Regions from separate parts of the Paeniglutamicibacter sp. ZC-3 genome, predicted to be linked through region 1. Evidence: predicted binding sites of a transcription regulator. Region 1 holds the regulator's gene; the other holds the start of a gene.
What was found. Region 1 encodes Rex, which represses fermentation and respiration genes when NADH is low (regulators of the CRP and FNR family bind a similar motif). Its sites were predicted from a motif close to CTTGTGAANNNNTTCACAAG; they were not measured.
Positions count from the first base shown of each region.

Region 2: a site for Rex is predicted at 8,130-8,149, ahead of OIU93_RS10095 (queuosine precursor transporter). Genes of this name have one in related genera too.

Region 1 is NZ_JAOYTG010000011.1:81,271-95,639, forward strand. Features, by position in the region: gene OIU93_RS12635 (3-deoxy-7-phosphoheptulonate synthase) at 1-1,019, shown strand, start outside; gene OIU93_RS12640 (helix-turn-helix domain-containing protein) at 1,211-1,423, shown strand; gene OIU93_RS12645 (30S ribosomal protein bS22) at 1,568-1,666, shown strand; gene OIU93_RS12650 (HAD family phosphatase) at 1,778-2,593, opposite strand; gene OIU93_RS12655 (glutaredoxin family protein) at 2,643-2,897, shown strand; gene OIU93_RS12660 (redox-sensing transcriptional repressor Rex) at 3,004-3,747, shown strand; gene OIU93_RS12665 (hypothetical protein) at 3,844-4,590, opposite strand; gene OIU93_RS12670 (histidine phosphatase family protein) at 4,861-5,523, shown strand; gene OIU93_RS12675 (TlpA disulfide reductase family protein) at 5,528-6,154, shown strand; gene OIU93_RS12680 (cytochrome c biogenesis CcdA family protein) at 6,163-6,945, shown strand; gene OIU93_RS12685 (cytochrome c biogenesis protein ResB) at 6,945-8,564, shown strand; gene ccsB (c-type cytochrome biogenesis protein CcsB) at 8,585-9,601, shown strand; tRNA gene OIU93_RS12695 (tRNA-Met) at 9,962-10,035, shown strand; gene OIU93_RS12700 (PLD nuclease N-terminal domain-containing protein) at 10,484-10,900, opposite strand; gene OIU93_RS12705 (DUF4229 domain-containing protein) at 10,974-11,243, shown strand; gene OIU93_RS12710 (1,4-dihydroxy-2-naphthoate polyprenyltransferase) at 11,504-12,391, opposite strand; gene OIU93_RS12715 (short-chain fatty acid transporter) at 12,484-13,851, opposite strand; gene OIU93_RS12720 (AMP-binding protein) at 14,010-14,369, opposite strand, start outside.
Region 2 is NZ_JAOYTG010000007.1:177,384-191,752, forward strand. Features, by position in the region: gene OIU93_RS10065 (glycoside hydrolase family 3 N-terminal domain-containing protein) at 1-930, shown strand, start outside; gene OIU93_RS10070 (serine hydrolase) at 976-1,890, opposite strand; gene OIU93_RS10075 (S8 family serine peptidase) at 2,032-5,319, opposite strand; gene thiD (bifunctional hydroxymethylpyrimidine kinase/phosphomethylpyrimidine kinase) at 5,696-6,520, opposite strand; gene OIU93_RS10085 (hypothetical protein) at 6,600-7,256, opposite strand; gene OIU93_RS10090 (TetR/AcrR family transcriptional regulator) at 7,440-8,087, opposite strand; gene OIU93_RS10095 (queuosine precursor transporter) at 8,380-9,105, shown strand; gene OIU93_RS10100 (DUF4126 domain-containing protein) at 9,317-9,907, shown strand; gene tgt (tRNA guanosine(34) transglycosylase Tgt) at 9,923-11,224, opposite strand; gene OIU93_RS10110 (FUSC family protein) at 11,397-12,467, shown strand; gene OIU93_RS10115 (NUDIX hydrolase family protein) at 12,489-13,028, opposite strand; gene OIU93_RS10120 (DHA2 family efflux MFS transporter permease subunit) at 13,196-14,369, shown strand, end outside.

The DNA of each region.
Region 1 (14,369 bases):
AACTGACTGCCGAATTGCCAGTGGGCGATGCCCAGGGCTACCGGATCATGCGGGCCCGCCAGGAAGTCCGTGCCGTGCTCTCCGGGCTTGACGAGCGTCTGCTGGTCATCGTGGGCCCTTGCTCTATCCACGACCCTGCAGCCGGGCTGGAATACGCCACCAGGCTCGCCGCGGCCGCGAAGCAGCACGAGGGCGAACTGCTCGTGGTCATGCGCAGCTACTTCGAGAAGCCACGCACCACCGTGGGCTGGAAGGGCCTGGTCAACGATCCGCACCTGGACGGCAGCCATGACATGTCCGCCGGGCTGCGAGCCGCACGCGAATTCATGTTGGCGGCCAGCAACCTGGGCCTGCCACTGGCCACCGAATTCCTCGAGCCGCTCAGCGCCCAGTACCTCTCGGACCTGGTCACCTGGGGCGCCATCGGGGCGCGCACCACCGAAAGCCAGACGCACCGGCAGCTGGTATCCGGGCTATCCATGCCCGTTGGATTCAAAAACGGGACCGACGGCTCGGTGCAGGTGGCGATCGATGCCTGCCAAGCGGCTTCCGCACCACAGTCCTTCCTGGGCATTAGCGAGGATGGTCGTACGGCAGTAGTCAGGACCGCAGGAAACGACGACGCCCACCTGATCCTGCGTGGCGGCACCGACGGACCGAACTTCGCGGCCGAGCCTGTTGGCGCGGCATCGGCCTCCATGGGCAACGCCGGCATGAACCCGCGGGTGATCGTCGATGCCTCACATGCGAACTCGGGCAAGTCCCACGTGCGCCAGCGGGAGGTCATCGCCGAGCTGGCCGCCCGCATAGCGGACGGGGACCAAATGATTGCCGGAATCATGGCTGAAAGTTTCTTGGTGGCCGGTGCGCAGAAACATGACCCTGATGCCGTCGCGCAAGGATCCGACGTCCTGGCGGGGTTGACCTACGGGCAGTCCGTCACCGACGCGTGCATGGACTGGGACACGAGTGCCGAAATGCTAGCGACCCTGGCCGAAGCGGTACGGACCGCGCGCTAAGCCCCCCAGCCCCGTGTCGGCGGCGAGATATGGCAGCCCACGACGCCGGCTTTCGTTCACATTGGCCCCACGAGCCACTAAAGTGAATCACAAGGGCATAGGGTATCTTGAGGTGTTGGTGCGGACCGGGTACGTTCCTCGGTCAGCGCCACGGCACGATTGCTATGTGAAATTGTCAGGAGAAACAGGGAATGGTCGAATCGCAAAACTTTGCCAGCGCGCGTTTCATGACGGTCGCCGAGGTCGCCGATGTGATGCGTGTGTCAAAGATGACGGTTTACCGACTCGTCCATTCCGGCGAATTGCCGGCCGTGAGGTTCGGCCGCTCCTACCGTGTACCCGAAAACGCCGTACAGGAGTACTTGCGGGCTGCCGGGTTCGGGCGCGACTTCAACACCGGCTAACGCCGCCGATTTTCACGAGTGGTCAGAATCTGCTCTAGAAGCAGGTAATCTGTTAAGGAACGTTTAACGTCCAGTTGGCTATTCTGGTGCTTTGGTGCCGAAGAAATAGTAGTCGGCAATCGAATCAGTTTGTGAGGAACCATTATGGGCTCTGTTATTAAGAAGCGCCGCAAGCGTATGGCCAAGAAGAAGCACCGTAAATTGCTTCGTAAGACCCGCCACCAGCGTCGTAATAAGAAGTAAATACCAGTTCCGGGGTTGCCCGGAATTGAGTATGTAAAAAGGTGCGTTTCCCGCAATGGGGAACGCACCTTTTTGCATGTTTGCGGCGGGCGTGCCGGACGTTGCCCGGAGTCAGGGACGGCGGCGCAATGCACCGAAGCTGCGCCACAGGCCCCAGAGGACTCCCGAGACGCCGGCTGCCTTCAGGCCGAAGGCAGCCGCCCTGCGCCCGGTTCGGAAGTCGTAGACCGGCCAGTTGCGGTCCTTGGCGTGGCGTCGCAATCTGCGGTCGGGATTAATTGCCACGGGATGACCCACGGCCTCAAGCATCGGAATGTCGTTGTGGGAATCGCTGTACCCCCAGCATTCGGCAAGATCCAGCCCTTGGTCCCGGGCCAAGATCCGGACAGCTCCGGCCTTCGCCGATCCGTGGAGGATTTCGCCGACCAGTTGGCCGGTGTAGAGGCCTTCGATGTGCTCCACGGTCGTCCCGAGCGCTCCACTGAGCCCGAGCCGCCTTGACATAACCGCGGCAACCTCCAGCGGCGTGGCGGTGACTAGCCACACCCGACGCCCGGCGTGAAGGTGCTGTTCGGCGATCGCGCGGGTGCCTGGCCAGATTTTCGACTCAATGAATTCGTCATAAATTTCATCCCCGAGCGCAACCATGTCGGCCACGGAGAAGCCTGCGGACAGCAATAGCGCACGGTCACGGATGGCGTGGATGTCACCGAGGTTCTCTCCCCGGGCGACGAACCGCAACTGTCGAACGGCAAACCACGCCACCTCACGCAGCGTAAATGCCCGCCTTTGATACATTTTTCGGGCCACTGCAAAGAGCGAAGCACCGCGCATCATGGTGTTGTCTACATCGAAGAAGGCGGCAGATGTGCCCGATGGCGCCGACTCGTGCCCAGCAAATGTCACGGGGGAAAGGTTGGAGGGCATCCAACCAGTCTATTGCAATCTTTTTTCGCCGGAGCTGTAGCGTTGGGTCATGAGCAGTGTGCAGACCCCGCGGGAAATTACTTTGTTGGTTCGTTCCGGATGCCACCTTTGCAAGGCCGCGGCCGAAACACTCGACGAGGTCACCAGCAGGTTGGATTACACCTGGCAAAGCGTTGACATCGATCAGGACCCGGAACTCTTGGCGCGACATTCGGAAGAAGTCCCGGTGCTGTTGGTAGACGGACGGGTACGGGATTTTTGGGTGATTGATGCCCAGCGCCTTGAGGCATTGTTGAGCAGCTAGGGGCAACGAAGCCGCCGCCTGTCCGCGACACCAAGGGTGATGCGGTGGCATCGGAAGAACTGGTTGGAAAGACATGAAGGTATCCAAGGAATTGAGTCAAAGCAGAATGCCCACCGAACACCAACCAGCAAGCAACGAAGCGAAGCTCCCTGCTGCCGAAATTCCGATTGAGCACGACCTGGATCCCGGCGCATCGGTGGAGCAAACACCCGCGGGTTCACTGGGCAGGATTCTCCCTGAAGCGACCCTGGCGCGATTGACCCAGTACCTGCGTGCGCTCGGTGCCATGCAGGCGCGCGGTGAAGCGCGAACCTCGTCTGGCGTGCTGGCCACCGAGGCAGGGGTCAATCCTGCGATCCTTCGCAAGGACCTGTCTTTGCTTGGGTCCTATGGAACCCGTGGGGTGGGATACGCGGTGACCGACCTGGTCGAACAGATCTCCAAGGCCATGGGGCTTTTGAGGCAGTGGCGCGTGGCGATCATCGGTGCCGGTAACCTGGGTCGCGCACTTTCCGGATACGGCGGATTCCGAAGCCGGGGATTTGAAGTTGTCGCGCTGCTGGATTCATCGCCAGATGTGGTTGGCACGACGGTGGGGGACCTGCAGGTCCAAGACATTTCCGACTTGGACGAAATCGTTGCGGCCACGAATGCCAATATTGCCGTCCTATCCGTGCCTGGGGCAGCGGCGCAAGATTTGTGCGACATGCTGGTTCAATGTGGTGTTCGAAGCATATTGAGCTTCGCACCCGTGGTGTTGCAAGTCCCGGCAGGGGTCGTGCTGCGGAAGGTTGATTTGGCCACCGAACTGCAAATCCTTGCCTACCACGCACAAAACCTCGACTCCTAGAAATCGCCCACGGGAACCGGTCTTAAACTCAAATGGTCCGTGGGATTCCACCGGCAACGGCTGAATCCCACGGACCACTTCTTAGCGTTTTGATGATTAGCGGTATCCGGCTTTACGTGCTGCCCGACGAGCGGCAATGTACTGGCTGGAGGGACGCAACCAGGCAAACACGACGCCAACCACTCCCAGGACGACGGAAAGGGCCGTCAGGACCCCGCTGGCAATGCTGAACAACGACAGGACAGCCAGAATCGTCGCGAAGATGCGTGCAACGCCGCTTCCCTTGCGGATCATGAACGCGATCAGAACGTAAATCAACAAGCCGATCACGGCGAACACGATTGCGGTGGTCTGGATCATGGGAATTGCGTCGGAGACGCTCATGCCAGCAGCCGAAAGCTGTTCCTCCAATTCGGGGACTGCCCGAAGCTGCTCCATGATCGCGGTGGTGCTCAAACCGAACACCGAGCTCAGCAGGAATGCGACGCCGGCCGCGATGATTGCCCAGAAGGAGGTGTCCAGTTCCTTGGGTCGATGGGTCGGCATCTGGGGCGGAGCAAAGTTGCCTTGCGGCGGAACGGGGAAGCCGCCGTATGGCTGCTGGCCGTAGGGCGTCTGCGGCGGCTGCTGACCGTATGGGTTGTTTGCTGGGGCGGGCTGGCCGTACGGGTTGGGGTGCTGGCCGTACGGATTAGTTGGCGGAGTCCCGTTCTGTGGAGGTTGGCCGTAGGGAGGTTGTCCGGCGGCATTCGGATCCTGCGGTGCGCGCTGTCCGTACTGCGGGGGTGCCGGTTCCTGCGATGGCTTCTCTGGGTTCACGGGATCATTCTCAGGGGTTGACATGACCTGCTCCTTTAGTTTGACGAACTACGGCTTACCCTCACGATATCGGTTGAAGATTGCTTTTCACCCCTCCGAAAGGATGGTTTTCCGATTGGATCGGGACACTCGCCGAAGTCCTTCCTCGGGACAGGGATCGCACGCCGCCGACGAGGACGCGATGTCGTTTCCGGTTCAGCAATTGCGCTTTCGGTGCTCGCCATGAGCCTCGTGCGTGGGCAAAATCAAGTGTCCGGTTTAGGTAACGGTACAAAGATTTGAGACACTTAAACTATGTCGACTGCCACCGTTCACCTGCTTCGTCACGGCGAAGTGTATAACCCGGACAGGGTCCTCTACGGTCGACTACCGGAATTTCACCTTTCCGATCTAGGCAACCAAATGGCCGAGCGCGCCGCGGAATACTTCACGGAGCAACGGAACGCGGGTGCCAATATCACCTACTTGGTGTCGTCTCCGCTCGTTCGGGCTCAGGAAACGGCAATGCCGACGTCGCAGGCTTTGGGCCTGGAAATCATGACAGATGATCGCATTATCGAAGCGGAGAACCGCTTCCAAGGACTTTCCCAGATCAAGAATCGACTGAGGGAACCAAAATATTGGTCCTATGTCGTCAATCCATTTCGTCCATCCTGGGGGGAACCCTACCGGGACCAGGTGGAACGAATGATGACCGCCATTGTTGAACACCGTGATCGCGCGGTCGAACTTGGCGGACGGGGGGCGCAAGCCATTTTGGTCAGCCATCAGCTGCCCATCTGGGTGACACGCCGCTCCGCCGAGGGCAGAGCCCTATGGCACGACCCGCGGAAACGCGAGTGCACTCTCACCTCCGTGACTAGCCTGGACTTTGATGGTGAAAGTCTGGTCGCAGTCCGATATGCAGAACCTAGCGTGGACCTTCTGGCGAACGCTGCGAACATCCCTGGAGCTTGAGATCATGATCGATCCCATCTCGTCCCGAGCACAGCGCTTGGGACGACGTACATTCTTGCGCGCAGCACTGCTTGGTGCCGCCGTGCTGCCGCTGGCAGCGTGTGTGGGGGACGAAGATCCCCTAGCCAAGCAGGCAAGGGAAGGCAACAACAAGAATTACATTGCCGGTGACGGTTCTGTGGAGGAATACGGTCCAGCTTCACGCACCGAAACCGTAAAGATCAACGCGGTGGCCTATGACGGAACCACTATCGATTCGGCCACTTGGGCCGGGCAGGCTACTGTCTTGAATTTTTGGTATGCGGCTTGTGCTCCATGCCGGATCGAAGCCCCGCACATGGTCGAACTCAATGAGGAGTTCAAGGGCAAAGCGGAATTCATCGGCATCAACGTGCGGGATGAGAAGGAAGCGGCAGAAGCCTTTGAGCGCACCTTCGGAATCAAATACCCCTCTGTGCAGGACACTCAGGGGACGATCCAACTCGCCATGACCAAATACGTTCCGCTTAAGGCCGTACCGACCACGTTGGTGCTGGACAAGCAGGGGCGCGTTTCTGCCCGCATTCTTGGTGTTGCCGACAAACCCACACTCAAGGCCCTGATAACCACGGCTCTCACCGAGTCGTTGTGATCGACTCCGTGCTGGCCGGCGCCTTGACGCTACCGGCCCAAGGCAACCAATTTGCTGAGATCATCCAGGACGGTTCACTGATTCTCGCGGTTCCCGTTGCCATCCTTGCAGGGCTCGTCTCCTTTCTGTCGCCTTGCGTGTTGCCTTTGGTTCCCGGCTATTTGGGGTACGTCACTGGCCTGTCCGGTGCCGACCTCGCAGATCAAAAGCGCGGCCGTATGGTCACAGGCATCGGCCTGTTTATCCTGGGCTTCACTGCCGTCTTTGTCCTGGCGGGCGTGGTCTTTTCGCAAATCGCTGCGTGGATGCAATTCGAGGGTGCCTGGATCATCCAGGTCTTGGGCGCGGTAGTGATTCTCATGGGTGTCGTTTTCATGGGTGGCTTTTCCTTCATGCAACGCGATGCGAAGATCCATCGGAAACCACCTGCCGGCCTTTGGGGTGCTCCGGTTCTGGGAGTCACTTTCGGCCTGGGATGGGCGCCATGTATCGGCCCTACGTTGGCTGCGGTGCTGGCCATGAGCACAGGAATCGACCCAAACCCCGCCAAGGGTGCCTTGTTGACGTTCTTCTACTGCATGGGTCTGGGGCTCCCGTTTCTCTTCATCGCCACGGCGCTTCGGCGTGGCATGGGGGCCATGAAGTTCTTCCGTCGGCACCAGTTGGCGATCATGCGCTTCGGCGGCGGCATGTTGATACTTCTGGGAATCTTGATGGCCACCGGCCTATGGGGTTCCTGGGTTACGCAATTACAGGATTGGTTCACCAATGAGGTCAGGTTGCCCATCTAATGGCAAAAAGAGATTCTAAAAAAGATGTAGCGGTCCCGGCCCTCGGTTTCAAGGGCATGCTCCGATGGGGCTGGACCCAGCTCACCAGCATGCGCACGGCGCTCTTCCTGCTTCTGCTTTTGGCCGTGGCAGCAGTACCCGGGTCGCTTTTCCCCCAGCGCTCCATCAACCCGGAGCAGGTGACAACCTACCTGACCAATAAGCCGACGACCGGGGAATGGCTCGACCGTTTCCAGCTCTTCGACGTCTATTCTTCGGTGTGGTTCTCGGCGATCTACCTATTGCTGTTCATCTCCCTGGTCGGGTGCATCCTGCCGCGCGTAAAAAAGCACGCGCAGGCGCTTCGCACACCGCCACCCAGAACCCCGTCGCGACTTAACCGGTTGCCCCAGAACGGCACCATCGAGATCCAGACTGCTGACGAGTCGGGAATCAGCGACGAACAAGTCGTACGGGATATCACCGGGCTTCTCAAGAAGCGTGGGTACCGCTCCGAAGCCAGGCCAGAGGGTGCCAGCCCATCAGTAGGCGCGGAACGTGGATACAGTCGTGAAATCGGCAACCTGCTCTTTCACATCTCCCTCGTTGGCCTATTGGCCTCGGTTGGAGTCGGTGGCGCCTTCGGGTACAACGGACAGCGGGTACTTGTCGAGGGGGAGACCTTCGTGAATTCCTTGGTGTCCTACGATTCCTTCAAGCCCGGAACCTGGTTCCAGGAAGACTCCCTGGATCCATATTCGGTCAAGCTCGACAAGTTCAATATCACCTTTGACCGCGAATCCACGACGCACTTCGGCCAGCCAATCGATTTCACGGCCGAGGTCGAGACCCGGCGCAGTCCGGATGCCGAACCTGAGAAGGAAAAACTTCGGGTCAACCATCCGTTGCGCATCGATGGCGCTGACATGTACCTGGTTGGCAACGGCTACGCCCCCGTGGTTACAGTACGTGACGGCAACGGAGACATCTCCTTCAGCGGTCCCGTGGTCTCGGTGCCCCAGGATGGCATGTACACCTCGTTGATGGTCGTCAAGGTCCCCGACGCGAATCCCGAGCAACTTGGATTCCAGGGATTCCTTCTGCCCACGGCCATGACCGATGAGACTGGGTTTGCAATATCCGGCGACCCGAACGCGATCAATCCGCAGCTGCAGCTGAACTCCTACTACGGGAACCTGGGACTGGATGACGGTACGCCACAGAATGTGTACGTGCTTGAAACTGACGAGCTCACCGAACTCAACAGTAGAAACCTTGATGCAGGCGGAATTGTCTTGGGTGCCGGGCAGACGTACGAATTGCCCGATGGAAAGGGCAGCATTTCCTTTGATGGGCTCAAGCGTTTCATTGGCGTGGATATCGCCTACGACCCCAGCAAGCGCCCGGTGGCAATCTTTGCTGCGCTTGCCTTGTTGGGATTGGCCATCTCGCTCTTTACCCCGCGCCGCCGTGCCTGGGTGAAAATCAAGAACTCCGTTGACGGCTCGGGCCGCGAAGAGCGGATAATCGAATACGGATTGCTGGCCCGTGGTGAAGACCACCGACTTGAATCCGAAGCCAAGGAGCTGCGTAAGCTTCTTGAGCAGCAGTGGCCCGCGAATGCGCGAGCCGGAGTCTAGGAGACCCTTTGGAAAACGACATGCCCACGATCAATGTGGCCCTGGGACAGTACAGCGACTTGTTCATGTTGCTGGCGGCAATTGTCTACGCCTCGGCTTTTATCGCCTTCGCATGGGACCTTGCCAAGTCCAGCAAGATAATCCAAGAGATCGATGCAGCAACGCTCGCATCGGAACAGAAGACCTTGGTTGCGGCCGGTGTCCGGGATGCCCCTCCGGCGGACGGTTCGTCGAACCCGTTGGTCAATGAATCCATGGACTACACAACAGCCTCCGCAAAGCGCATGGCAGCGAAGGTTGCCGTTTCCCTGACTTGGCTGGGCGTGCTGTTGCAGGGCTTCGCCGTGGTTGCCCGTGGCATTGCGGCCGCTCGCGTGCCCTGGGGCAACATGTACGAGTTCCTCTCCACAGGATCCTTCCTGGTGGCCCTCGTATTTTCGATCGTGTTGCTGAAAAAGGACCTTCGCTTCATGGGCACCTTCGTCATCGGCCTGGTCACCGTGATGCTGTGCGGCGCCACCATGGGCTTCCCGACTCCCGTGGCCCACTTGGTGCCCGCTCTGCAGAGCTACTGGTTGATCATTCACGTCTCCATCGCGGTACTTGCCTCGGCCCTGTTCACGATCACCTTCGCCATGAACGTGCTCCAACTCGTGCAACATGCCCGAATGGATGCACTTGCCGCAGGCAAGAAGGACAAGATGCCGTTCATGCGGTTGGTCCCCGGCGCAGCACCTCTGGAAAACTTTGCTTACCGCATCAATGCGGTTGCCTTCGTGATGTGGACCTTCACAGTCATGGCCGGAGCGATCTGGGCCGAGGCAGCCTGGGGCCGTTACTGGGGCTGGGACACCAAGGAAGTCTGGAGCTTCGTCATCTGGGTTGTCTACGCAGGCTACCTGCACGCCCGGGCAACGGGCGGTTGGACAGGTGCCCGTTCGGCCTGGCTAAGCATCATTGGTTACCTCTGCATCGTCTTCAACTTCACCATCGTGAACATTTACTTCAACGGCCTGCACTCCTACGCCGGCATCTAAGGCCAGCCCTTGGAGCCCGGTGGCCCCGTACGCGTCAAATGACGGGTACGGGGCCACCGGCGTTAATGCGCCGGGGGAGCGGCCTCGCGGGCGGATGCAGCAGCCCCAAGCCGCCGGAGGGGCGGGGCTCGGCAACACCGGTGCGAATCTGCCGAAGGGGAGACTGCCGGAAGCGCCCACTCCATGGCGAAGGTGACCGAGTTCACTGTGCAATATTCTGTGTTCGCCGGTTTTTAGGCAATGAAAATGGCTGAACGTGACCGTCGATGGCCTGAATATGCCGCAATTCTAGGTAAATTCACCTAATTGACCGCTCGATTAGGTGGCTGGGTCATCCACTGTTATTGTTGTATCTACCGACGCGGGGTGGAGCAGTTCGGTAGCTCGCCGGGCTCATAACCCGGAGGTCACAGGTTCAAATCCTGTCCCCGCCACAAAGAAACAGCCTTTGTTCCCGAATGGGAGCAGAGGCTGTTTGCTTTAACGAGGAACTCGCCCCGACCAAAATTGTAGGGGCCGCTTGGTCACCGGGCGCCGCTTCGTACGTCATCGCGGGCAAGGAGAATGACCCTGACCTTGGAATCCCCACCACAAGGTGCCGGACCCACATGCTCGAGTTCGCCACCGCGCAGGGTCACCAGCCGCTAGCAGTTGCGTGAAGTGAAGTAATGGGCCGATTGTCGCGACATCAATACCGTCATTAATGAAACTCCAGGAGCAGGCATGCCCTCTGTGCGGACAATGGAAGGCACGGCGCGATGGGCGAGTGTGCTGCACAAGCTGGGCTGGATCATCACCGTCAGGGGAAAATAAGCAAATGGTCGGATGGCCCACGAAATTCGTGGGCCATCCGACCATGGGGTGATGCCGATGGAATATTCCCTACGGCGTGTGTCGCGGGGTGTCTTCCGTGGGATTGCCGCCTTCATCGCGCGGCTTGCCGTTTTCGTCGCCGGGCTTGCCGTCTTCGCGCAATTTGCTTTCGAGCGCTTTCAATTCGGCTTCCTTGCGGCGCATTTCCTCCTCGCGGGCCTTGTTGCGCCGCTGGATTTCCAGGTTGCGAAGGAACTCGGGATCATCGTCGGGCGCTCCGGTTGCGCCCCTGCGTGTCTGTGCCGGCCGTTCGTCGGAAACCGACTTGGGTCGTCCCAGCCAGAACCACAGCCCCGCCCCGATCAGCGGCAGCAAAATGATGGCAGCGAACCAGCCACTCTTGGGCAGTGAACGGACCTCGCTCGAGGGAGTGCGCACGCATTCGATCAAGGCATAGATGGTTATCGCGAGTGCAACCAATGCCATAAAAATAAAGTTCCGGACCATAGATACAGTCTAGTGAATTTATCTGTGTTCTGGCTGCGTCTAGACTGTACGGGTGCAGTTCTTCAAGTACACCGTGATTCGGTTGGCCCTCTTTTTCGCAGTATTCCTACCACTGGCTTATCTCCTGATGTGGCCCATATTCACCGCGGGCCTAGTCGCGCTGGTGATCGCGTTTGCCCTGAGCTACCTGTTCCTGAACAAGTTGCGCGTGGCGGCCAACGCCGACGTGCAAAAAATGTTCAACTCCAAGGGGCCCAAGAAGTCCCGGCAAGACCTTGACGACGAAGCAGCCGAAGACCGGTTCCTGGACGGCGAGCAGTAACCCAACGGATTCGTGTCTCCGCGGTGGGCTGGCGGATGCAACTGGACCAGGTGCCACCGCCAGCCCCCAATGATGTTTACAGGCCTGTCGACGGACCGTGGAGCGGCGTCCCATCGCAGGTGTGTTCTTGGCCGGAACACCATGAGGCCTGAGGAAGCCTTGGTAGTCGTACCTATCTGTAACACCCAGGGGCCAGGTCATGGAGATGGCCGGGCCTCTGGGCACGAATTTTTCCGACGCGATGGTCGCGGACGGAAGCGCTAGGCCAGAGCCAGCTCCATCACGATTGCCACTGTGAAAAGCGCCGCGTAGACGAGGTTGATGATGCCCGTCTGCTTGAGCACCGGGATCAGTGCGCCGGGCTCGTGATTGCGCAACACCGTCCAGCTTGGCAGCACACACAACGGCACCGTCAGCAGGACGAGCCACATCCATGCGTGCGTGGACACCATGACCAGCGGCAACAGGATGGCCAGGGTCAGCATCATGACGTAGCTGATGCGCGCGGCAGGGTCTCCCAGCCGCACTGCCAGAGTCATCTTTCCGACTTCCTTGTCGGTGGGGATGTCACGGATGTTGTTGGCCATCAATAGTGCGGTGGCGATGAGGCCGGTTCCCACGGCTCCGATGTAGGCAGGCAGCGTCAACTGGTGTGCCTGGGTGTACGCCGTCCCCAGCGTGGCCACGAGGCCGAAGAAGATGAACACGAATACCTCGCCCAGCCCCCGATAGCCATAGGGGTTCTTGCCGCCGGTGTAACCCCACGCGGCGAAGATGGCCGCCAGGCCGACCAATAGCAGCGGCCAGGATGCCGTGGACACCACCAGGAACGCTCCCACGATCCCGGCGAGCCCGAAACAGGCAAAGGCAGCGTTTCGGACCGTGGTGGGTTTTGCCAGGCCGGATCCGGTCAGTCGCAACGGCCCCACGCGGACATCGTCGGTGCCGCGGATGCCGTCGGAGTAGTCGTTGGCATAGTTCACCCCGACCTGGAGCAGCAGCCCGACCACCAGGGCCAGGATGGCTTCGAGCAAGGCAAGTTTTCCGGTGGTGTCCACGGCGGCCGCCGTGCCAATAATCACCGGCGCAATCACAATGGGCAGGGTCCGCAAGCGTGCGCCCTCAACCCATTGGGCAATCGTAGCCACCATCAATCCTCTCGCTGCCGGGAAAAACATGCAGCTACCATTCTCTCCCGCGCGGTGGCAGGGGAGAAATTCCGGCGGCGCCCGGGACGTACCTAGAACGAGACGATCAGCAAGGTCGCGGCAAAAACAATCCCGGAGGCGACCAGCACAATCGTGGTGTATCCCAGGATGTCACGCATCTTCAACCCGGCAATTGCCAGCAGTGGCAGGGCCCAGAACGGCTGGATCATGTTGGTCCACTGGTCGCCGTAGGCCACAGCCATGATCGGGATGGCCGGGTCCACGCCCAGTTCCGCCGCCGCGGTGAGCATGATCGGCGCCTGCACGGCAAACTGCCCGCCGCCGGAGGGAACAAAGAAGTTCACCAACCCGGCCGAGAGAAACGCCAGCACGCCGAAGGTCTGCGGCGTGGAGATCGACACGAACACATCCGAGAGCACCTGGATCAGCCCGGTCCCGGTCATGATGCCCAGGATTCCGGCGTAGAGCGGGAACTGCAGCAGGATCTCCCCGACATTCGATGCCGCGTGCTTGGTCAGCGCCATCAGCTCGAACGGGCTGCGCACCAGCACCAGGATCAGGGCCAGGAAGGACCAGTTGACGATGTCCAGGGTCAGCGTGCCGCCGGTGGAGAAGTGGATGACGAGGTAGGCCAGCAGCATCGCCCCGAGCAGCAGCGTGGGCAGGCGGCTGGCGTCCAGCCTGTCGGCGGGCGTGGTGACCTCGTCGTCGACGGCCACGAGTTCCTCACGGGCGTCCTGGACCAGTTCCACGATCTTGTCGTTCCCGCGCGGGGCCACCAGGTACAGGGACAGGGCAACCATGACGATGGCGGCAACGGCGGCGATCATGTTCCAGGAGGAGAAAGTGGTCTCGGAAATCGACAGCGGGCCGCCGAGCTGCTTGGCGATGAACGAGTCGGGCGTCGCCGCGGTCAGCGGACCGGAACCCGAATAGCCCATGTGCCAGACGACAAAACCGGCAAACCCGGAGGCAACCAGCATCGGGAAATGGAAGGCGATGCCGCGTTCGCGGCCCTGGGCAGCGACCTCCCGGGCCAGTAGCCCGCCGACCACCAGGCCCAGCCCCCAGGTGATCAGCGAAGCCACGGCGGCCACCAGGAAGACAAACACGTAGCCGGCCAGGGCGGTCTGCGGGACGCGTCCCAAAAAGCGCAGGAGCCTTCGCACCGGCCGGGTGTTGGCGAGGATGAATCCCAGCATCAGCACCAGGGCCATCTGGGTGATGAAGGCCAACAGGCCCGCCAGCCCGTCGCCCCAGCTTTGGACGATGAGCAGCGGGCTGGAACGGGTGACGACCAGCGCCAGCAGCGCCACGATGAAGGTGAGGGCAATGGCGAAGACCAGGGCCGAGGGGATGAATCGTTCGACAAGGTTGTTGACGGGCCGCATGGCCCGGGAAATAGCTGTTCCACCTTGCGGTGCGGCTGTTTTGCTCATGAAATAACACCTCTTTGTGCTGATCCGACAGTTGGCCTGGGCAGCAAAAGCGAAGCTGGCCAGTGATAATGCCCACCATACGTCAGGATCACCCGCGTCAGGCCAAGTCCGGCGCGTATCGACGGTTCGGCGCGCTGCCAGGATCCGCGGCCGGCAGGTCAGCGTGGTGTTTCAGCCAGCCAGGCGGCGAGCGACATCCTGTCGACCTTGCCATTGGGCAGCAGCGGCAGCGCCTCGAGCGCCTGCAGTCGGCGCGGCACCGCGGCGGCACCGAGCGATGCGCGCACGGCCGCGGACAGGGCCTCGGGGGCGGCGCTTCCCACATAGGCGGCGGCGATCTGCTGGCCCCATTGCGCATCCGGCACGGGAACCACCGCCGCCGCCGAGACACCGGGCAGGGCCTCGAGGACGCGCTGGACCTGGGCGGCCGAGACCTTGACACCGCCGGTGATGATGACGTCGTCGGCCCGCCCGGACACCGAAAGCATGCCGTCGGCGTAGCTTCCCAGATCGTCGGT
Region 2 (14,369 bases), on a different contig from region 1:
GTCATTGCGGAGCATGCCCTGGGGAATTTCTTCCTGAAGGGCAGAAGCGGCGCCGGGAACACGACAACGGCCGCCGTGGTCGAGAAGGTCGAATCCACCATCTCGAAAACCCTGTCGGCGGATATCGACCCGTTTGTGGCAACCGACCAGGAAGGCGGCTCCGTCCAGGTCCTGAAGGGCAGTGGCTTTTCAACCTTGCCGGCCGCACTGACCCAAGGCGGCTGGGCCACCCAAACGCTACGCGAGAGGGCCTCTGACTGGGGCCAAGAACTTGCCGAGGCGGGAATCAACGTCAACCTGGCACCGGTCGCGGACACAGTCGCTTCGGCCGCGTTCGCCCCCTCCAATGCGCCCATCGGATACTGGAAACGTGAATACGGATACGACCCCGATACCGTCTCGGCGGCTTCCCGCGCATTTTCCGCCGGGATGCTGGCGGCTGGTGTGGACCCGGTGATCAAGCATTTCCCCGGCCTTGGCCGCGTCACCAAGAACACCGACACCACAAGGAATGTCATCGACACCCGGACCACCCGGCACGACGCCTACCTCAAGCCATTCAAGGACGGCATCGCCGCCGGCAACGACTGGGTAATGGTCTCGAATGCCTACTATGCCAAGATCGACGCCAAGAACATCGCTCCGTTTTCCTCGACAGTCATGCGCGAGATGCTGCGCGAGGACCTGGGGTTCAACGGAATCATCGTTTCCGACGACATGTGCGAGGCCGCGCAGCTGGATCCTTGGGCCCCCGGTACCCGTGCCCTGCGCTTCTTCGAGGCAGGAGGAACCATGATGCTCTGCGTCAATGCCGGCAACATGCCGGCCATAGCCAAGGCATTGCATGCCAAGGCGAGCAAGGACCCGGCTTTTGCCCGCATCATCGACTCCGCGGCACTGCGGGTGCTCGAGGTCAAGGAACGCCGCTAGGGGCGGCACTCCCGGCCCCGATCCTGCGCCCACGTACGGGTGTCGTCAACCGTGGGATCCGAGCAACGAAATCAGGGCGGACTCCGGCCTGAAGTCCGTCTGGCCGGGACAAATGAGTGCGGCCGCGGCACCGGTGGCCGGGGACGTGAAGACGGCGCTCCTATAGCCGGGCCCGGATCCTCCATGCCCCCAGAGCCCCAGCCCGGCGTCGATCATGACCCCGGCGCCGTAGCGCGGTTCTTTCCAGGGTCCCGGCGCCTGCACCGGAACCGAATCCATGAACGCCGCGCGCGCGGCGTTGGACAGTGCAGACGGGAAGAGCGGGTTGGAGTCCGCGAAGAGATCCCCGAACCCCAATAGATCCGCAGGTGTGGAGAAGGCGGCGCCGGCGGGTCCCGCCCACAGGGTCGAATATCCGGAAGGGGTCAGCGAGGTTTCGGGTTCCGGGTAGCGGGTCGAGGCCATGTCCGCGGGCTCGAAGATCTCCCGATGCAGGTACTGGCCCAACGACATGCCCGTGATTCCCTCCAGCATGGCTCCCAGGTACCAGTATCCCGTGTTGCCATAGGAGAATGTGCCGGGTTTCTCCGGGGTGCTGGCTGCGGAAATTTCCTCCAGCTCCCAGGGTTCGCCGGGATCTGCGTTGATGGCGTGCTGGTAATCCGGGTTGGCGGTGTAGTTGCCCAGCCCCGCGGTGTGCGTCAGCACTTGGGCGATCGTGCAGCCCGTGGGGGCACCGGGCAATCGCGAGGCCAGGGGATCGGCGAGCGTGAGCAGCCCGGCATCGACGGCACGCAGGACGCCGGCGGCAACGAACATCTTGGTCACGCTGAAGACCGGCAACGGCTCGGCGGGACCGGAAACGTGTATGCGGGCCCCGTCCCGGGGGCCGCGATAGGCCGCCACCGAACCGGTGGGAAGCTGCCGGAGAAGTGCCTCGAAGGCCAACGTGTCGTCCATGGCTCCGAGCCTAGTCCCGAAGGCCGCCGGTACAGCGCAAAAGGCGCGGCCCGGGGCCGGGACAGCGAATGGAGTTCCCCTGTCCAGGCCCCGGGCCGCGCCCTTGGGTGCCGATCGTTCATTCGGCACCGTTGGTCCGTGCTACTTGCGAACCTCCACATCCACCAGCTGGGCGCGATTGCCCGAGGCGTTGTGCAGGTGCAGGAACAGGGCCTTGGCATCGGTGGCTTCCGGGGCGACGGTGGCGGTCAGCTTGTTCTTGTCCAAGTCGGCAAACACGGTTCCGGCACCGGCGAAGGACAAAGCCGGGGCGATCGCATTGAAGGCGATCCAATCGGTCTCGTCCACCGGGGCCAAGGCACCGGATTCATCGGAGTTGTAGAAGGAGTACGTGCTCACGCGGTAGGAAATCGGGGCGCTTGACCCCTCCAGGCCCAGGGCCGCCAGGGACACCGGGAAGCCAGCCACGTTGGTGTCGAAGGTGTTGGAATCGACGTCACCGGTCAGGCCGTTGAGCAGCTGCAGGTCGACCTGCTGGAAGGACTGCAGGCTGTAGGTCGCCACCAGGTCCGCGTCCAGTTCGTCAGCGTAGGTGTTGAAGGTGACGAAGTCGGGCACTGAGTCGCCGTTGGTGTCGATCTCGATGTTGACCTCGGTGGCGCCGGCCAGGTGGGCCCAATTGCCCCAGGTGCTGACGCCGAAGTTCAGCAGACCGTCGGTTGCTCCCGTGGTGGGGGCGGTGGACGCCGCTCCGACGTGCTGCAGGTCCATCTCCCGGGCCCCGGGAACATCGTCGGTGCTGTCGGGCAGGCGGTCCGAGGAGGCGCCGTGCTCGAAGGCAGAGACCAGCGAAACCACCTGGGTGTCTCCGGAACCCACGCGGATGTCGTCGCCGGCCATGTCGATGGTGCCGGAAGTCGCGCCCTTGGCGAACTTGACCTTCTTGGCCGCCATGTCGGAGACCAGCTTCGGTGCTGCATGCACCGGGACGCGCAGCGTCGGGGCCGTTGAGCTGGAAAGCTCCACGCGGCCCGAGACATCGGCGACCCAGGCCCGCGGCAGGCCAAGCTGGGCCTTGTCCATGGTCGGATCGATGGTCTTGGCGTACTTGCGTGCGTCGACGTTCAGGGCAACGTTGACCTTGGTGCTGGCGCCGGCCTCGAGCGTGACCGTGTTCCGGTCCAGGCTGTAGCTTGCGCCAGGGATCTCGGTGGACGGCACGTACTTCACGTCGTACGTCTGCGTCTCATCGGACTTGTTGACCACGGTGATGGACTTGGTGGCTTTGTACTTGTTCTTGTCCACCTCGATGACCCCGAAGACCACGGTGGTCAGGTCCGGATCCGCAGTGGCGTAGGCATAGGCCGGGGTGCTGATCGCGGCGTCCGCCACGACGCGGCCGGAGCCCACGCGGTTGGGCCCGTAGGCCTGGCCGTTGGCGGCGAGGATGTCCACCGTCGCGGTGTTCATCACGATGGACTTGACCTCAAGTGCGGTGTAGTCGCCGCTGCCGGCCACGAGGGCGGCAATGCCCGCGGTGTGCGGGGTCGCCATGGAGGTGCCGGACTTGACGGCCGGGCCGGTGCCGGTTCCGACGCCGACGGAGCCGATGAGCGTGCCGGGGGCCGCGACGTCGGGCTTCACCACGCCCTCCGAGCCGTGCACTCCGCGTGAGGAGGACGAGTTCAGGGTGTCCCCGAGTCCGGACTCGCTCGATGCGGTTCCGACCATAGCCGGGTCAAGGGTGACGTTCAGCGTTCCGGCCTGGGCCGCGGGACGCAGCTGGTCGGAGTAGGCCTTGGTGAGCTGCGCTCCGGGGATCGTGGAATTGCCTGCGATGCCTGCCTCGAAGACCGAGACCTCGGCGTCCAGGATGACGCCGGTGGCACCAGCGGCCTCGGCGTTATTGAAGCGGGTACCCGAGCCACAGGGGAACTCGAGGTTTTCGCTCCACTGCAGCCAGACCCACTTGCCGGTCAGGGAACCGGGCTCAAAGGCGGTGCAGCCGAAGGCGTTGGCGGCCGGGGCCATGATGACCTCGCCGATGAGCGTGGCCGGGTCGGCGGTGGTGAAGTTGAAGTTGGCCGAGTATTGCCCGGCCGCGGTTCCGGCGACGTCGGCAGGGGCATTGACGGTGATGCCATCCAGGGTGACCCTGGAGGCCACGGAGTTGGCGACGGTGAGCGAGGAGCGGGCGTTGCCCGGCGAGCCGCCGACGTCGGTGACGTCCCCGGCGTTTCCGGAGGCCACGACCGAGAGGATGCCCAAGTCGGTCAGTGCGTTGACGATGTCGTTTTCCGGGTCGTCCGCGGGCGCATGGTCCGAACCGAGCGACATGTTGACGACCTGGGCGCGGTCATCGAAGTTGCCGTCGTTGTTGGGATCCAGGACGTAGTCAAGGGCCTGGCCGACCACGGCGGAGGAGCCGCCGCAGCCAAAGACGCGGATACCAACCAAGGCGGCTTCCGGTGCGCTGCCCGGGCCGATGCGCATGCCCGCCACCTCGTCGGCGGTGAGCTTGGTGTAGTCCCCGGTGAAGGTGGTCCCGTCGGCATTCACGCCGTTCCCGGCGGCAGTCCCTGCGACATGGGTGCCGTGGCCTGCGGCTGCGCAATCCAGCGGGTTGGAATCGGGACGCGGAACCGGCTGGTAGTCCGGTGCGCTCGGGTCGGCGTTGTAGTCATCGCCCACCAGGTCCCAGCCGCCGATGAACTTGGCCGGGTCATACAGCCCGGAGTCCGTGGCCGGCAGGACATCGGAGGACTGCGCCTCGGAGTAGGCCTGGAGTGTGCCCGGGCCGCCGAAGCCGGCATGCGTGTAGTCGATGCCGGTATCCAGCACCGCGATCCTGATGCCTTCGCCAGTTTCCTTTAGCGCTGTCCACGCCTCGAGGGCGCGGGTGTCGATGTCGGCATTCTTGTTCTCCTGCGTCTTGGGCACGATCGCGGTGATCTTCTTGACGTCGGGACGCGCGGCCAGGGCGCGCAATGCCTCGGCGTCCCCGCGCAGTGCCACGCCCGGAAGCGAATTGGTGGTCGTGTAGATGACATCGGCCTTGGCGTCCTTGGCCGCCGACTTGCCCTTGGCCTTGATGCCGTCGCGGATTTCCTTGACCTTGGAGGGGTTTTGGACCGACTTGCCCCGCGGGGCCTTGGCGCTCTCCGGCTGGGTGGCCTCGAAGGCGCCTTCGCCCTCGAACTGCACATAGACCGAGACTTCTCCCTTGGCCACCGACAGGGGGCCGGAGACCTTCAGGTCCTTCAATGCCTTGGGGGCGAGTCCGCCCAGGGATGGCGAATCCGACCCTGGCGCCGGGTCGATCGTGGGTGGTGCCGCAAGGGAAGGGACGGACATGGTGACGGCCAGGGCAAGCCCTGAGGCCGAAGCCAGGATCGTCCGCGCAAGTCTGTGACGACGCGGGTTGGACATGGTTCTCCTTGTATCCGAGGGGAGTGACGCGGGAGGAAACCCATGGCTGCTTATCGGTGTCCTTCCCACGCATATCCTATGTGAGCCGAGGCACATATCAAGGGGTTGTTTGAGATTTTCCCGAATGTGTCCCGGCGAAGTGTCGGCGGGGATCGATAGCCTGTGGTCAGTCGGTGAACCTCTTGGGGAGGTTGGCCGCCCGGAGCGCCGGCACTGCGCCCGGAATCGTACAGATGGCATCGGGCAAGGACGCCGTCGAAACGGTTTTCGGGCCGGATGCCGGTGTTCCGCGGGCGTTTTTTGGGGAAACGCAAAAGTGCTGGTCCCGTGTATGCACGGGACCAGCACTTCAACCAACCTGCGGTGTGTGAAATTCCTAGCGCGAGCCGCCCTGCCACAAGGCATCGAAGGGGGCCGCGGAGGAAACGCGATTCTTAATGCCCTCGGTGACAAAGGCCTTGGCGTTGCGTGCTGCCTGCAATGGCGACTCGCCCTTGGCCAGCTCGGCGGTGATGGCCGCTGCCAGCGAGCAACCGGCACCCGACACGGCGACTTCCCCGACCTTCGGGGCGGACAACACCTCGAGGGTCTCGCCGTCGTAGAACACGTCCACGGCATCGCTGCCGGAGAGTCGGACGCCGCCCTTGGCCAGCACCGCCGCACCGGAGAGCGCATGGATCTTCTTGGCGGCCTCGGTCAGGTCCTCGACGTTGTTGATGCTCATCCCGGAGAGGGACTCGGCTTCGAAGTGGTTCGGCGTGACGAACGTTGCCAGCGGCAACAGGGTCGACTTGAGCGCCTCGTCGGTGTCCAGGGCGTGTCCCGGTTCCTGGCCCTTGCAAATCAGCACCGGGTCCAGCACGACGTTGTCCCATGCCTGGTCCTTGAGCGCGGCCGCAACCGTGTCGATGGTGGCGGGGGACCCCATCATGCCCAGCTTGACGGTCTTCAGGTCGCCGGCATAGCAAGTCTGGATCGCCTCGAGCTGGTCGGCGATCACCTGCGTCTCCACCGGCACGAAGCGGTGGTTCCAGTTGTCCTTCGGATTGAAGGACACAATGCAGGTCAGGGCAATGATCCCGTAGGTGCCCAGCTCCTGGAAGGTCTTCAGGTCGGCCTGGGCGCCGGCACCGCCGGTTGCTTCGGAGCCGGCGATGGTCAGGGTAACGGCGGGACGGATCCCGGTGGAGGCAGAAGTCATGCATTCATTTTAGGCGGTTTCCCGCGGGCGCCCACACGCACGGGGTCATCGGCGCCGCGCCAGGGACGGAAAACGGGAACTAAGACCTGGTGAAGGTGGTCAGCTGGGTCGCATTTGACCATCCGGCGCCTCGTTCAGAACGCGTGCCGGCGGCGGTGTCGGCTGTGGTGACCATGAAAAGCACCGGCAGCCCCTGGCGTGCCGCCGTGGCGGCAAGGTTCGCAAGGATCGCGGCGCGGAACTGCTCGACATTGGAAGTGGCGGTGATGCTTGGGTCGCACAGGAGCGCGAACCCATCGGCGAAGCGGATCCGGCCCCGGCCGACAGGAGCGTCGAAATCCGCGATTTCGACCACGTCGTAATCGTTCATGGGGGCCTCGAATAGGCTTGCCGTTTCCGGCAACGCGGCCACCTGCTCCACGTCGTTGGCAAGCGCCACCAGCAGGACGCGCCGATCGCTCAGGCTCCAGCCCCGTGCGGCAAGTTCCCGGCTCGCGACCCCGTCCGGGGAACCCAGGAACGTCAGCCTGGTCTGCCCCTGATGCCCTGACAGCCCTGGATCTCCCAGCAGGGTGGGCAGTTCCTCGGGAAGGGGCCAGGTGCTGATGATTTCGTAGTCGCTTCCGTCTTCGGCGATGCTGTGCAGACGCCCGTCTTCGTCGCGGACCACCGTGCGGTCACGAATCAAGGCAAAAGAGTGGACCCAGGGCGGAAGGTTTGAGGACTCGAATGGCATCTGGCGGCTCCTGTTCCATAGACGGGCAACGGAATGGCGACTCGGGACACAAAATGAGCGCTGATCTGTGGCGACGGTTGCGTTTCGCGCCCCGTGCGAGGCTTCACCTCCGACTCTACGCCTGTACCTGTCGAATCCGGGATTGCCCGTTCGGCAGGGCGGGGAATCGGAAGTGGGAGAGGCCTAGGTTGCGGTGCGCACCAGAGAGAGCACATCGTCGAGGATGCTGCGGACCACGGGCATTCGCGAGAGCACAACCAAGCGCGCGACCACCGGGGCAACGTTCTTGATGAGTCGCAGGCTGCGTGCGGCACCCGGGGACGAATCATAGGCCCAGAAAAGGAGAATGCCCCGTTGGACCAGCCACAGCAACTGGGGCAGTTCCGTTCGGATGGCCAACGGGGGCAGGGGCCTGCTGGCCGTCACCACCTGGCGCCACAATCCGAGTTCCATGGCTCGCTGGACATTGCCGAGCTCTGCGTTGGAACCGGAAAAGGCCGTCCGAATAAACGCGGGTCCGAACTCGCGGAAGGGCGTCATGACGTCCAGGCCTTTGCCCAACGCAATGCGCAGATTCGTCTCCAGGTTGTTCCCCGGCACCAACAACGGCCAAGTAGCCGTCCGGTGCTCCTCGAGTAGCTGGCGGAACAACTCATGGACGATGGCGTCCTTGGAATCGAAATAGTAGTAGGCATTGCCCAGGGAAAGCCCGGATTCCTGGGCAATCGAGCGCATTGTGGTCCCTGCGAACCCCTTGGTGGCGAACAGCCCCATGGCCGTGTCCAGCAGCAGCTGGCGCGTATGGGCGCTCTTGGCGGTCGGCTTTCCCACGGAGCTCCTTTCCACGCTGGACATTGGTCTCAATCATATCTATTTTTGAACGCGTTCAAAAATGGAATCTCCGGTATGCAAGCCGTGAAAGGCCCAATGCGATGGCCCAAATGGGGTCCCGGGAACGGGAAAGCGCCAAATCGGAGGCGGCGAAGGCATGGGATACTTGAAGCTCAAGTGCTAATACAGCGAGTGGTCCCCACGACCCCGATTCCCTTGGCTGCGTCGATCGCGGCGGGAGTCGTTGCGCCGGGACCGGCTTGGCGAACCACTTCTTCGATTGGGAATCACCATGGGCGAAAACACCGCCTCAACAACACAACGTCCGAAGGCCCCGCGTGCCATTTTTGCGTCCGCGGGAAGCCCCTACTTTTCGACAGTTCTTGCACTAATGGCCGTCGTGGTCATCCTTTCCAACGTCGGTGCCGCCAAGGGCGTCACCTTCGGCCCCATCGTCACCGACGGAGGATTCTTCCTCTTCCCCTTGGCCTACATCCTCGGTGACGTCATTTCGGAGGTCTACGGATTCAAGGTCGCCCGCCGCGCCATCATCACCACCTTTGCGCTGGCGGCCTTCTCCACCCTGTGCTTCTGGATCATGATCCAGCTGCCCGCGGCCGAGTGGTACGACGGGCAGGCAGCCCTCGAACGCACGCTGGGCCCGGTCTGGCTCATCGTCCTGGCCTCGCTGCTCGGCTTCCTGGTCGGGCAAACCCTGAACTCCTGGGTGCTGGTGAAGATGAAGGAACGCTTCGGCGAACGCGGGCTGGTGGGCCGCCTCATGAGCTCCACCGGGGTGGGCGAGTTCGCCGACACCCTGATCTTCTGCTCGATTGCCGCCACCGTCATCGGAATCACCGACATTCCCACGTTCATCAACTACGTGGTGGTCGGGTTCATCTACAAGACTGCGGTGGAGTTCCTCTTTGTCCCGGTGACCACGCTGGTGATCCGTTGGTTCAAGCGCCGTGAACCCACCTACGAGCTGCATGCCCCCGTGGCGGGCGGCGCCGCGTAGGCAAACCGCAACACGAATACGGAGGCGGTGGTCTCTTCGCTTTCACTTGGCGAAGGAGCCATCGCCTTTTCGATGCCCCCCGGGGGCATGGCACGTCCGGTATTGGATGAGGACGGTGTTTGGCCGTTGGCCGTTGGCCGTTGGCCGTTGGCCACTGGCGGCACCGGCACGTTGCGCTGATTGCGTCCCCGGCTGCGCCTATTCTGGGCACATGGAACTACTCACGGCCGCCGGGCTGAGCTCGGCCGCGGGACTGAACGCGTATATTCCCCTGCTGGTTCTGGGGTTGCTGAACCGCTTCACCTCATGGGTCGCGCTGCCCGAGGGATGGGGCTGGCTTTCCAACGGCTGGGCGCTGGGAATACTGGCGGTGCTGCTGGTCATCGAGGTGGCGGCCGACAAGATTCCGGTGGTTGATTCAGTCAACGACGCACTGCAAACGGTGGTGCGCCCGGCCTCCGGCGGACTCGTCTTTGCCTCCGGCGTCGGATCCGAGACCGTTGCCGTAGCCGACCCCGGCGACACCTTTGGCTCGGCCCAGTGGGTGCCGCTGCTCATAGGCGCGGCGATCGCACTGGCGTTCCACCTGCTTAAGTCGGGCTCGAGGCCGCTGTTGAACCTGGGCACGGCCGGGGTTGCCGCCCCGGTGGTGAGCACCGCCGAGGACGGGGCATCGCTGGGCCTGAGCCTGCTGGCCATCGTCTTGCCCGTGCTGGTCCTGCTGGTAGCCGTGGGGCTGGCCGTGCTGTTGCTTGTCGGCGTTCGCAGGCTGCGGCCAAAAAAGGGCAGCCCCGCGGGCTAGGTTCGCTTTGACGGCCTAGGCGGAGACGGTTTTTAGACCCTGCGGGTCCGGAGCGCCGGCGTAGTAGCGGGAGTGGACACGTTCCTTGAGCTCGTGGAAGGTGCCGTCCTCGATGGCCGCGCGGGCGTCGTCGACCATCTTCACCACGAAGCGCTCGTTGTGGATGGAAATCAGCGTGTGGCTGAGAAGTTCCTTGGCCTTGAAAAGGTGGTGGATGTAGGCGCGCGTGTAGTGCTGGCAGGTGTAGCAGTCACATTCCTCGGACAGGGGAGTGAAGTCGGTCTTGTAACGCTGGCCCGAAAGGTTGAACCGGCCGTGGGGAGTGTAGAACGCCGAGTTGCGGGCCACCCGGGTGGGGGAAACGCAGTCAAAGGTGTCCGCGCCGTTCTCGATGGCCGTGAAGAGGTCGTCGGGCTCGGAGATCCCCAGCAGGTGGCGCGGCTTGTTCTCCGGAAGTTCCTCCGCGCACCAACCCACGATGGTGCCGAGGTTTTCCTTTTCCAGCGCGCCCCCGATCCCGAAACCGTCAAAGGCCATGGCGCCGAGGTCCCGACAGGCCTGGCGGCGCAGGTCCTCGTACTGGGCGCCCTGGATCACGCCAAAGAGCGCCTGGTAGTCCTTGCCCACACGGGCATCGGTGAGGTTGAAGTGCTCTGCCACGCAACGCTCGGCCCAGAGGCGGGTGCGTTCGAGCGACTCGACTTGGTAGCCGCGGGAATTCTGCAGCGTGGTCAGCTCATCGAAGGCGAACATGATGTCGGCGCCGATCTTGTGCTGCACGTTCATCGACACCTCCGGGCTGAAGCGGTGCTTGTTGCCGTCGATGTGGCTCTTGAACCAGACGCCGTCGTCATCCACGTTGGCCAGGCGTTCCTTGCCCGGGGCCACCGCGTCGTCGGGACCGGACTGGTCCACCGATTTCATGTCGATCACCTTCTTGAATCCCGAGCCCAGGCTCATGACCTGGAATCCGCCCGAATCGGTGAAGGTGGGTCCGGACCAGTTCATGAACTTGCCAAGCCCGCCCGCGGTGTCAAGGATGTCGGCACCGGGCTGAAGGTAAAGGTGGTAGGCGTTGGCCAGCACCGCCTGCGCTCCAAGATCGGCCACGGATTCAGGCAGCAGGGCCTTGACCGTAGCCTTGGTGCCAACGGCAATGAATGCCGGTGTCTTGATCTGCCCGTGCGGGGTGGTGATCACGCCCGTGCGTCCGTTGGACACCGACCCGTCGGGGCGGGTCAGCCGGGTTCCGACGTCGAAGGAGAACTCGTCCTGGCGCGGATGGGGGGCAGGGGCATCAAAAGAATCGTTCGGCACCTACCTAGTGTGCCGCATGCCCCCGGCGTGGCGGCAAAAACCGGGGCGTGCGGTGGCTCACCCAATGCTATTCCTTCCCTCACAAGAGCCGCGTTCTAGGGGATTCGCGGCGTAGCGTTGGAGGAAGGTGTACGAGAATGCAGGACCGAGAGAACGGCGACCAACCACACGCATGGGCAAGAACTTTGGCGGGTTGCTGACCCTGGGGCCTGCACACAACGACCACTGGATCGCGTTGCGCACGGCCGTGGGGATCTTTGTTCCACTCTTTGCCCTGCTGGCCATCGACCGTTTGGACCTGATGGTCTTCGTGATCTTTGGAGCCTTCACCGGTGTTTACGGCCGGGTACCTGGCTACGCGAACCGGCTGGTGGCCCAGTCCAAGGCCGGTGGCCTGTTCCTGGCGGTCATCCTTGCCGCCGCGCTGGCCTCGCACTACCTCGTAAACCACGAGGATCCTGCGGCAAGTGCCTGGATGATCGTCGGGCTTACGACAGTGGTTTCCGGGATCTGTTCGGTCCTCACCGGATTCCTGCAATTGCGGCCCGGCGGGTCGCTCTTCCATATCTTTGCCTTCGCGGCCATCGCCTCGATGCCGCACCAGCCACTGCTGGCCGAATCAATGGCCGCCGCGCTGGGCGCGGTACTGTTCGCGATAGTCCTGGGATTCTCCGGGACGCTCTTCGCCAAGGGGACATCCTGGGGCCCCTACGTCGCCCCGGCCCCGCTGTCGCGGCCCGTGCGCCTGGCGATCTGGAACGAGGCGCTGCTGTACCTGCTCGCTGCGGGGCTGGCCGGATCCATCGCCAACCTGCTGGCCCCGGCTCTGTCTACCGGTCACAGCTACTGGGCCATGGTGGCGGCTGTCGTGCCGCTGGTGGGCCACACCACCAGGCACCGCGTGCGTCGCGGCGTCCACCGTATTCTGGGCACGCTCACCGGGTTGGTGTTGATGGCGGCCATCATCGCCTTCGCGCCGCCCGTCTGGGTGCTGCTGGCCATGATCGGGCTGCTGCAGTTCGCTGCCGAGATGTTCATAGCGCGCAACTATTTCCTGGCCCAGATCTTCGTCACCCCGCTGGCCCTGGTGGGCGTCTCCTTCGGGACGGGGCTGAACAACGTGTTGCTCTACGACCGGATGCTCGAAACCATCATCGGAGCCCTCGTGGGCATGCTGGTGGTGCTGCTCGGATCGCTTTACGGGGCCTGGTTCCGCCGCCGCCTGCTGCCCGAAATCGGTTAGCAGGCGGCGCCGTTCAGCAGGTTAGCGGACGTAGCCGACGTGGGCGAGTGCCTGGCGAACCAAATTCTCCCGGCCGCCGGCGAACTCCTCCTGGATGCTCGGGCTCAGCGCCTCCTCGGGCGTCAGCCAGGTTAATTCAAGCGCGTCCTGGCGCGGGGAGCATTCGCCGCGCACCGGCACGATGTAGGCCAGCGCGACGGCGTGCTGCCGTTCGTCGGTCAACCCGGTTTCCGAGGGGGACGGGAAATACTCCGCCACGGTGAAGGGCGCCGGGGACGGCGGCAACTGCGGCATGGCCATCGGCCCCAGGTCCTTCTCGATGTGGCGGGTCAGCGCCGCACGGATGGTCTCCCGGTACATCACACGGCCCGAAACGAAGGTGCGCAGCATCCGCCCTTCGGGATCGGCCGTCAGCAACAGGCCGATCTCGGTGACATAGCCGAGCGGATCCAGGCGCACCGGGATGGCTTCGATGTAGAGCATGGGCAGTCGGGCGCGGGCCTCGTAGAGGTCTTCGTCGGACAGCCAGCCGGGATAGGGATCCGGAGTGCGAACGTTCATGTCTCCATCTTGTCCCATCCAGGGGGTCGGCGGGCCACGTCGCGGACCGTGTTGTGTGATTCCGGGGATGTTTTTCACTTTCGGGAATCAACCGTCGGCCCCCGACGCTAGAATGAAATGTTCCGCAAAAGCCCACCCCCCACTTTTCATGGAAGAGGCCACTGACCGTGACCGAGACCGGCACCAAACTCAACCCCAAGGATCTGGCCACCATTACGGTGCTGATCGTTTCCGCGTTCGTGGTGATCCTCAACGAAACCATCATGAACGTGGCGCTGCCGGTGCTCATGCACGAGTTCCAGGTCAGCGAGGAAGCCATCCAGTGGCTTGCGACGATCTTCATGCTCACCATGGCCGTGGTCATCCCGGCCACAGGCTTCCTGCTGCAGCGTTTCAGCACCCGCGGGGTGTTCATGCTGGCGATGGGATTGTTCTCCCTGGGCACGCTGCTGGCCGCCGCTGCCCCGGGCTTCGGCCTGCTCTTGGTTGCCCGTGTTATCCAGGCTTCCGGCACGGCGATCATGATGCCGTTGCTGATGACCACGATCCTGGACCTGGTGCCCGCCCACAGGCGCGGGGTCATCATGGGCAATGTGTCGATCGTGATTTCCGTGGCCCCGGCCATCGGGCCGACCATCTCGGGTCTCATCCTGCATTCGCTGTCGTGGCGCTTCATGTTCCTGATCGTCGCGCCGATCGCCTTGGCGGCACTCTTCATTGGTTCACCGCGGCTTAACAAGGTCGCCGAGGCCTCCACCATGCCGCTGTCAATCCCCTCGGTGTTGCTGTCCATCCCGGCCTTTGGCGGACTGGTCTTCGGACTCAGCCGGCTCTCGGCCAACGGGCTGGACGGGCAGACGCTGTCCATCTTGGTGGTTGCAGTTCTCTCGCTGGTGGCCTTCACGATGCTGCAGCTGCGCCTGCAGAAGAAGAACCATGCGCTGCTTGACCTGCGCACCTTCACCTACCGCCCCTTCACCTTGTCGCTCTCGCTGATGGTGCTGGCCATGGTGGCGCTCTTCGGCGTGATCATCCTGCTGCCGCTGTACCTGCAAAACGTGCGCGGCCTGGACACCCTGGCCACCGGCCTGATGCTGTTGCCCGGCGGGCTGCTCATGGGTCTGCTGGCCCCGTTCGTCGGTCGGCTCTTCGACCGGGTTGGCCCGCGCCCGCTGATGATCCCGGGAACCGTGATCCTGGTGCTGATGCTCTTCGGCTATTCGCGTCTGCTGGGCGCCGAGACCGCCCTCGGCGTGATTGTCGCGCTGCACCTGACCATGTCGCTGGCGCTGTCGCTGATCTTCACCCCGGCGTTCACCACGGCATTGAACCCGCTGCCGC